DNA from 2 places in the Paenibacillus sp. UMB4589-SE434 genome. Region 1 is predicted to be linked to the other one. Evidence: riboswitches for the same ligand, from Rfam matches in the RefSeq annotation. Region 1 holds a riboswitch; the other holds the start of a gene.
The links. A riboswitch is a leader RNA that binds a small molecule or an ion and turns the genes downstream of it on or off. The one in region 1 is predicted to bind cyclic di-AMP.

Region 1 (4,710 bases):
ACATCTTCTGCTCCGTTAATAAGTGTAGCCTTGATGAGTGCCGACGATGGTGTTACCTGTTTATTTTGGATATAAAATTGGCGAACAATTGCAGCTGAACCAGCAACGGCTGGAGTGGCCATGGAAGTGCCTGATAAGCTGGTGTAGTAATTGTTCGGGTTAGGCGTTCTGGTTGAAGCAGATGATCGTGCCGATATGATATTGGAACCGGTTACAACAAGATCCGGCTTAATCCGGCCATCAATGGCATACCCTCTGCTGGAAGTTGAGGCGATTTGATTCGGGTTCGATTTTTGTAGGTTACCAACCGTGATCGTGTTTTTGGCATTGCCAGGAGTTGAGATGGTATTGTTCGAGCTGCCGTCATTTCCAGCTGCGAACAGAACCGTGAAGTCCTTGTTGTTGAACGTAAATTCGTCAACACGCGAAGAATTGGCGTTATAGGAGTAATTCAAGCGGGCTCCCCAGGAGTTGGTATGGATGGCTGCTCCTTGCTGCTTCGCTGTACCGAACAAGTCGCGCACATCGCCAGGGCAAATGGAATCTCCACCGCAGCCTATCGCCTGGAAAAGTAGTTTGGCGCCGTAGGCAACACCTTTGTACTTACCGTTAGACATGGCTCCGCTGCCAAGCACGGTACCAGCTACGTGGGTACCATGGCCGTTCGCGTCAGACCAGGTACCAGTTGATGGATTCGGGGCTGGCGTGGCATGAAGCTGTCCTTCAAAATCCTTGTGCAGCGTGCTTAAGCTTCCTGAATCCAGGCCGCTGTCAGCCACACTAACCACTTGGCCACTGCCTGTCCAACCTTTGCTCCACACACCGGTTGGTGTAGAGGCGTTTATTTGATTAGTAATAAAGTCATTGGATATTCCGTATTGTGGCTTTTGCTCAACGAAGGTTACATCTGAATGCTGGAGTACTAGAGGAATTTGTTCATCACGCAGTACGGCTTCGATGAAGCCTTGCTGTACATCGGTAATTGTAATTGCTTGCTGCTGCAACGAACCGGCTACTTGTGATTCGCTTCCTTTGAATATGGAGATGACGTAATTGTTAGATTGGCTGTGTGTTGAAGATAGGGTGGTGCCGTCCTTCCATTGGGCTTGAAATGGAGTGACGTTGTAAATGAGTTCGTTTGCGGCGAGGATGCCGGCTTGTTGTGGATTCATACGTACGAGATAAGCATAATCAGGAAGATAGTCGCCAATTTCCGCCCCAGTCTGAAGCAGCAGCTGCTTGGATGACTCGGTTATGACATCCCTGAATTGAACGACGTACAATTTATGCTCCGTGCTGCCACTCTCCTCCAGGAGATCGTCGTTCCATGTTCCCTCCTGTAGATTGACACTTCCTGTCCTCAGATGGAGTAGTCTCTCAGACGGTCCGCTCATCTCAGACTTTTCGTATGCCCCGACTGCTGAGGGCATTAGGCTGAGCGCCATAGCAAGCGATAGAACAAGGGAAAGTATTCTTTTGTTTTTCATTTTTCATTAATTCCTCCTCTATAAAATGGGTATGCTTTCCGTAATTGCGGATAAACCAAATAACATCATCACTCCCTTGTATCAGGATTACATTTTCGCACCATTAAAGTTCATTAATAGTTCTTAATAGGTTAATAATTTGGACAAAAATGTATATTGACATCTTATTAAAGATCATATTAGATTTCAATAGCTTTCTTTTATTTTTTAATATTTTTTTAATACTTCGTATAAGACAGGGGCAATAAAGACTGGAAGCCTATACTCACATGCATGTGCTCTGTTTTATCATCTTGAATCCTTTTTCATATATGATGTGTTCAAATTATAGGTCAATTCTTTCGTTTAATGATGGTATTTTGAACTATATTGAGAGGCTTCTTGCACATGAAGTACCTTCATGAGAGAAAAAGGAGATCCATGCACACACCCATTTCAATGTTCTTAGGACTAAAATAAACCTAAGGTCAAGTTAAACATAAAATAACGTTACCTGACGTATAAATAGCTTGTTACAAAATTAGTTTACAAAATTGATTAACTGGAGTATTATACATTGCGGTCCAATAGAACAAATAAGAAAAATTTTAATTCGCTTAATTTCCAAAATGGAAAGCGGGGGAACCATTATGTGATGTATGCATACATGCATGTCCATCATATGTGGGTGAATCCTGATGCGTTGGACAATTATGAAGTCCGTTAACGAATCAGGTAGGGCTACTCTCACGGCCCGAATCCGTCAGCTAACCTCGTAAGCGTTGATTGGAAGGTACGAACTTAGGGTAGAAAACACAGGGTTAGATGCTGTGTTTTTTGTTTGCCTAAAAATGACTAAACGATTTAGATCCGGAGTTTATTTTTGAATTGCAGGGTACTATACAAATAAAAAAAGTGGAGTGAAACTCATGTGGTCTTCGCTAAAAAGATTTTTAATTGGGCGACCATTAAAATCGACTGAATTGGGCGAGCAGAAATTAAATAAAACAAAAGCGCTCGCTATTCTCTCTTCAGATGCTTTATCCTCAGTGGCATACGGCCCTGAACAAATATTGTTAGTCTTAATTACGGTTAGTGCTGCGGCTTATTGGTATTCGATCCCGATCGCTATTGGGGTGTTAGTGTTATTGACAGCCCTTATCTTGTCGTATCGCCAAATTATTTTTGCGTATCCTCATGGTGGAGGCGCTTATGTTGTCTCAAAGGAAAATCTAGGGAAGTACTCAGGGCTGATTGCGGGAGGATCTTTATTAGTTGACTATATTTTAACGGTTGCTGTAAGTGTATCAGCTGGGACGGATGCGATCACATCGGCGTTTCCAAGCATGCATGATCATAATGTAATTATCGCAATTGGATTCGTTATTTTTATAACGATATTAAATTTAAGAGGAGTAACAGAATCTGCTTCCATTTTAGCTTATCCGGTTTATTTGTTTGTTCTTGCTTTATTTATTCTCATTGGTGTAGGGGTTTACAATATTTTGTTTGGTCATGTATCACCTGAACTGCACACACCCATCGGAACACCCGTTGCTGGAGTTAGTTTATTTCTGCTTCTGCGAGCATTTGCCTCGGGCAGCTCCGCATTAACCGGGGTGGAAGCTATTTCAAATGCGATTCCTAACTTTAAAAGCCCAGCACCAAATAATGCTGCCAAAACGTTAATCGCAATGGGCTCCCTGCTTGCAATCTTGTTTTCAGGAATCGTTATTTTAGCTTATTATTATGGAATTAGTCCTCTAGCAGAGGCAACGGTTGTTTCTCAAATTGCTGAACAAACGTTTGGCCGCAACTTTATGTATTACTTTATACAAGGTACTACTGCATTAATATTAATTCTGGCTGCGAATACCGGCTACTCTGCTTTTCCATTGCTGGCTGTTAATCTGGCGAAGGATAAGTTTATCCCGCGAATGTTTACGGTTAGAGGAGATCGATTAGGTTATTCCAATGGCATTGTTATTTTAGGGCTGTTTTCCATTCTGCTCATTATTGCTTTTGAAGGGCAGACCGAACATCTTATCCCCCTTTATGCAGTAGGGGTATTTATTCCATTTACACTGTCTCAGACAGGAATGATGCTGAAATGGATTCGTGAAAAACCTGCTGGCTGGATGTCGAAATTTATCATTAATACAACAGGAGCATTGATAAGCTTTATTGTTACGATGATGTTCTTTTTAACGAAATTTATGCAGGTTTGGACAGTGTTTGTATTTTTACCAATCATCATCTTTATTTTCCATCGTATTAACAAGCATTATGAAGCAGTGGCTGATCAATTGAGAATCACAACCTGTGAACCATCCGTGCCAATTGAGGGAAATGTGATCATTCTGCCTGTCGCGGGTATCACCCATGTAGTAGAGAACTCCTTAAATTATGCTAAATCATTGTCGGCTCATCAAATTATCGCTGTATATGTGCCATTTGAAAGAGAAGATGAATTGGCGTTTGAGGAGAAATGGAAAAAATGGCAGCCTGATGTGAGATTAGTGACATTAATCTCTCCATATAGAAGCATCATTCAGCCATTAACTAAATTTATTGATACCGTTCAGCGTAAAGCGAATGAATCCAATTATCAGGTTACTGTTATTATCCCACAATTTATACCTAAGAAAGGTTGGCAGAATATATTGCATAACCAATCCAGTTTGCTGATTCGTGCCCATTTGCTGTATCGAAGAAATGTGATTGTTACAACGGTACCGTACCATTTGAAGTTTTAAGATCTAGTTAACATTTAAGATCCGGTTAACGTTAAGAGTCAAGGAAATAGGGGCTGCATCCCGTCAATGAGACAGGGATCAAAGCACCTCGCAAAATGTAAGCAGCCAGTCGTCGAAAATCAATCGGCGACTGGTTATTTTAATTCGTTTGAATAGGATAGAGTTTATCCGATGGCCTATTTTTTCAGCAGGACACATTTTTTGTTTTTTATTTTTTGAATCACCACCCCATATAAAATGAAAAACTGCAGACTATGGGAGTGGAAAGACCCCTATATTATTAATACATTAATGGTGCATACATAAGAAACGGTAACTAGTATGACTTTTTGTGGGTAAGAATCAAAGATGCTCAAAAACAGAAGATATTGCTCAATAATTGCAGGCAATACGGAAAATGTTAATGAGTGATGATTGATATTAGCAGTATGCTGCATTTTTTGTTTAGAAGGGAATGAATAAACGTGAAATTATGGGAGACGGCTTAT
Region 2 (4,710 bases), on a different contig from region 1:
CCACCATAAGATTTGCGTATGACCAGATCTCCCACCTTCATGCCCTTATCACCTCTTACCTATCGTATGGGCGGAAGTCAGGATTGGTGCCTAAACAAAAAAAGCCCCTTTTGGGGGCTAGCTGGTTATAAATAGAGGCGCTAAAATTATGTAACTAATTACAAAGCGTCATATGAAGACCCTATAGCCTCACTAAGGCGCGCAAACTCTTCAAGTGACAAAGTCTCGCCTCTGCGTGTAGGATTGATTCCAGCCGTCTCCAAAGCGGTTTGCAGCTGGTCTATGCCAATATCACCACTATAACGTGCCTTTAAGTTATTCCAAATCGTCTTGCGTCGCTGCGTGAAGCTCGCTTGAACGACTTCAAAAAATCGGGATTCGTCATTTACTTCCACAGGAGGCTTGTCTCTTACCTTTAAGCGGATAACCGCAGATTCTACATTAGGCTGTGGAATAAATACAGTATGGGGAACCGTGCACACAATCTCGGGTTCGCTGTAGTATTGGACTGCAACACTCAGACTGCCAAATTCTTTGCCGCCAGGTGAGGCCGCCATGCGTTCAGCTACTTCCTTCTGAATCATAACGACAATATTTTTGAGTGGAAGACGCTCTTCCAGCAACTTCATCATAATGGGAGTAGTCACGTAATATGGCAGATTCGCCACAACACTCACCTTATCCATCTCCGCAAATTGTTCTTGAAACAGTGCCGGCAAATCGACTTTTAGCACATCGCCATGTACAACGCTAACATTGTTATACGGCTCCATGACCTCCGCTAAAATAGGAATCAAACGCTGGTCGATTTCTACTGCTGCGACCTTGCTTGCCTGCTTCGCCAGCTGCTCTGTCAATGCTCCGATCCCAGGTCCAATCTCAAGCGCACCTGTATGCTCATCCAGATCTGCTGCTTGGACGATACGGCGCATAACATTCATATCAATAAGAAAATTTTGGCCTAGGCTCTTCTTAAATGAAAAACCGTGCTTTCGTATAATATCTTTGGTTCGTGTTGGTGTGGCAATGTCCGGTCTTACTTGCGTCATTCTTTACCCGCCTTCCATAAATTTACACACATTCGCAAATTTTCACCTAATGTGGGCCTTAAATGCTCCAATTCGTATCCCGATACCTCAGTTAGTACGATAAAATCTAATGATCATAAGCATCGAAATATATGCTGTCGTCCTATTGACACTTACATTTAATTGGTGTCTAGACGTCGCAGAGCATCTTCAAATTCTTCTCGACTAATCTGAAAGGTCGTACAACGCTTTAATAATTGCTTGGCATTACAATACCCTATGCCTAGTATTTCACCTAGTCTCATGCGTCTATCGGCCGATCCCTCATAAGCAGTAAGTCCTGCCTGGACCAGATCAGTCCAGGTAAGCACTGTGCCTTCATAGGCAGGCATCTCTGTTCGCAGATGATCAAGTGCATGGCGAATCGCTGCGGGCGAAGCATTCTCCACCCCAATGTCGCCTTTGGCGAGCGCCTCCTGCTTGGTTAGGAATGCATGCTTGCATCCAGGGACACGAGCTGCAATCGCTTTGCGAATCCGTTCACCAGCGAAGTCAGGGTCCGTAAATATAATAACGCCCCGGCGCTCATGCGCCAGCGCGATCTTCTTAAACGTCATCTCATTTAGAGCCGATCCGCCAGTCTCAATAGTATCTGCATCTACCGCTCGTTTTATCGCTACGGTGTCGTCTCTTCCTTCAACGACAATAACCTCACGTATCACAGGCAATTGCCCCTTTCCCAAAAAAAGTACAACTAAAATACAAAAGAAGAGGGAATCCCCTCTTCTTAGCATGACATATTTGAATATGAATTACTATATCATAAATACACAGCTGCAATCCACACAGCTAACACTACACTAGAGACTTCCTAACTCGCCTCCGGCTTCACAGGACCGATAACATAAACCGTATATCCCTTCTTGCGTCCGAAACGCTGCACTTGCTTGGAGGAGTCGTAATATACATCAATGATGTTGCCTTTGACGGCTCCACCTGTGTCTTCAGCACGGCGGAAGCCAATGCCTTCGATGTATACCCACCAGCCAAGTGGAATGACCTTCGGATCTACCGCAATCGTACGACCTTCGGTTACTTTTGTTCCGGAGGCTGTTTTGGCCCCCACAGAACCTGGAGTTTCCGTGTATGCTGTTAATTGCACATTCGTAATTTTTTTCTTGTAATCAAAATCTGAGTTGCCGCCAGAAGACTGACCAACGTCATCGCTATCCGCAGACAGTACCACTAATTCAGGTTCTTTTTTCGTACCGTAAGCGATAACCTTATTGACTTGTTTGGTCTGCACTTTTTTGTCTACCATACGGGCAGTGACAAGCTTCCCATCTTCGAAGGTCTTTTCGATCTTTTGTACGACCAGACCTGACTGGCCCTGCTGCACTGTCTTTTTGGTACCCTTCTTCATATCCGGGTTTGCCTGTTTGACGACTTGATAAGGCACCTTCACCTTACGCTCCTCAACCCCTTTGGTCACACGCACAACTTTGATGTTCATGTTAGACGCAATCGAGGTCAACTTGCTTGGGAAAATTTTATCTTGCGCTTTCAGGTTAATATTTAATTGAGTAAGTGCTTGTTTGACATTGTCCTTAGTTGTATACAACGTCTTCGTTAGCCCATCCACCGTAATCTGAATTGGCTTAGCACGTTCTATGGTGATTTGAGCCCCATCTTTGACTTCAGTATCTAACGCTACAGATACTTCGTCATGACTTCCTACCGCTATCGTGTGCTCATCCAAAACATCACGAAGCGTTTCCTGGCGAGTTTCCAAACGACGCTCTTGTCCATCTACGACAATGGCGACCGTCTTTTTGGAATAACTGAATCCCACCAGCACACTAACTAAAGTTATAGCGATTGCAACTACAGCAATTACAGAAACAACACGCACATTTTCATGCTTCCATCGCATTGCGAGTGACTTGCTGGATGATCGGGGATCATGGGGATCGTTGTTCACGAAGTTGCCCATTTCTCGGTCCTCCTTACATAGTCCCGCCGTCGAGAAGTTATGCATGATACATCTGACGCGACTATTGGATATTTTTGCGAAAAATAAGCTTGTGCCTGCCTATCTCTCACACCAACTCCAGTAACGGTCGTCTCTTCCTCCTTGTTCTTACAACCTATGAACCCGCTCCACAAAATATGCAAGGATGCGAGTCTCGTAAGATGCAAAAACAAAAGAAGCCTGTCTCAAGAGGACTCTCTTTCGTGGCTTCTTCATCAAGACCCAAACAAAACAACAGTCTAGGGCTCACACGAGGACCTCTCTCCGTACGCTTGCGAGGTTAGCTGTCGGGTTCGGGCTATGAGAGTCGCCCTATAAGAACATATCGGCTCACGGCTCGACAGCTCTTAATTCACCCCAAGGATACACTCCGCACCTGCTGGCACTTGCAGCATGCTTCTGGTTCCCCCGCTCTCCAAATCAATGGAAATTCAGCGTTACTGGTTGGTTGGAACAATATTCAAGTTCAATCGAACTTCTGTGAGAAATCATATCGTGTTTATGACAAAGTTGTAAAGACTGCCGCAATCACGTTTTTCGTTAAAAACAACAAAAATAAAGCCAAATTTACTCGTTTTATCAAACAAATCCATGTATATGTTGGTGTAGAACTTTTTTTCGTTAGTTTTTCGTTGATTTTCAACGTATGTCAAAACATGTAAGAGCATTTTCGGTTGTTTTTCTGCAAAATTCTTCTAAATCCATATCCTTTAATCCAGCTGCTACCTCTGCCACTAACCGAACGTATCCGGTTTCATTCCGTTTCCCCCGATAAGGATGAGGAGTCAAATAAGGAGCATCCGTTTCCACCAATAAACGGTCCATTGGAACCTGTTTAAGTACCTCTTTTGGCTGTTTAGCATTCTTAAACGTGACTGGGCCGCCGAACGAAATATAAAAGCCCATATCCAGACACATTTTAGCGGTCTCCCAGCTTCCTGAGAACGAATGCATAATGCCTCCAACCTCTTTTGCATTTTCTTCTCTCAAAATACGAACTACATCTTCATGTGCATCACGATTGTGTATGATAATTGGCATATCCAATTCACGTGCGAGTCCGATTTGCTCTCTGAATACACGTTGCTGTACATCCTTCGGTGATGTATCCCAATGATAATCGAGTCCAATTTCACCAATAGCTACTACTTTTTTATGCTCAGTCAACTTGGCGATCCAATCGATATCCGTCTTCTGCATCGTAATTGCATCAACTGGGTGCCATCCCACAGCCGCATAAATAAAGGGGTACTTCTCCGCCAACTCCATGGTCGTCGGGATCGTTTCCCGGTTAAAGCCTACGTTTACCATTCGTGTCACGCCTTGTTCTAAAGCGCGAGCAATTACTTCCTCACGATCTTCATTAAAGGCTTCATTATCCAAATGGGTATGTGTGTCAAATATCATGTCGAATTACTCTCCTTGTATCCTCTAGTAGGTTCCTACTGTGACGCTCGATCCTCTTGTAGTTGAAGTAGTCGGACAACTGATTCAGAAAGTCGCGGGGCTGCCTGTCTGATTTTATCAATCGGAAAATATATATAATGCTTACCACGATGCAATCCACTGATAGAGCGAACAATATCCGACTTTTTTGACAGCTCGACCAATTGTTGGTCACGATCGAGCAATAAAATGTGCATTTGTGTC

Region 2: linked by a shared signal. The riboswitch ahead of QP775_RS24845 (resuscitation-promoting factor) and the one ahead of QP775_RS08000 (APC family permease) in region 1 are both predicted to bind cyclic di-AMP.

What each region holds. Positions count from the first base shown of each region.
Region 1 covers NZ_JASOYK010000001.1:1,938,178-1,942,887, reverse strand. Annotated here, with positions in the region: gene QP775_RS08005 (S8 family serine peptidase) at 1-1,487, opposite strand, end outside; cyclic di-AMP (ydaO/yuaA leader) riboswitch at 2,071-2,263, shown strand; gene QP775_RS08000 (APC family permease) at 2,396-4,222, shown strand; gene QP775_RS07995 (imm11 family protein) at 4,687-4,710, shown strand, end outside.
Region 2 covers NZ_JASOYK010000013.1:11,367-16,076, reverse strand. Annotated here, with positions in the region: gene yabG (sporulation peptidase YabG) at 1-41, opposite strand, end outside; gene rsmA (16S rRNA (adenine(1518)-N(6)/adenine(1519)-N(6))-dimethyltransferase RsmA) at 159-1,049, opposite strand; gene rnmV (ribonuclease M5) at 1,208-1,750, opposite strand; gene QP775_RS24845 (resuscitation-promoting factor) at 1,900-3,021, opposite strand; cyclic di-AMP (ydaO/yuaA leader) riboswitch at 3,314-3,507, opposite strand; gene QP775_RS24840 (TatD family hydrolase) at 3,700-4,467, opposite strand; gene QP775_RS24835 (HD domain-containing protein) at 4,503-4,710, opposite strand, start outside.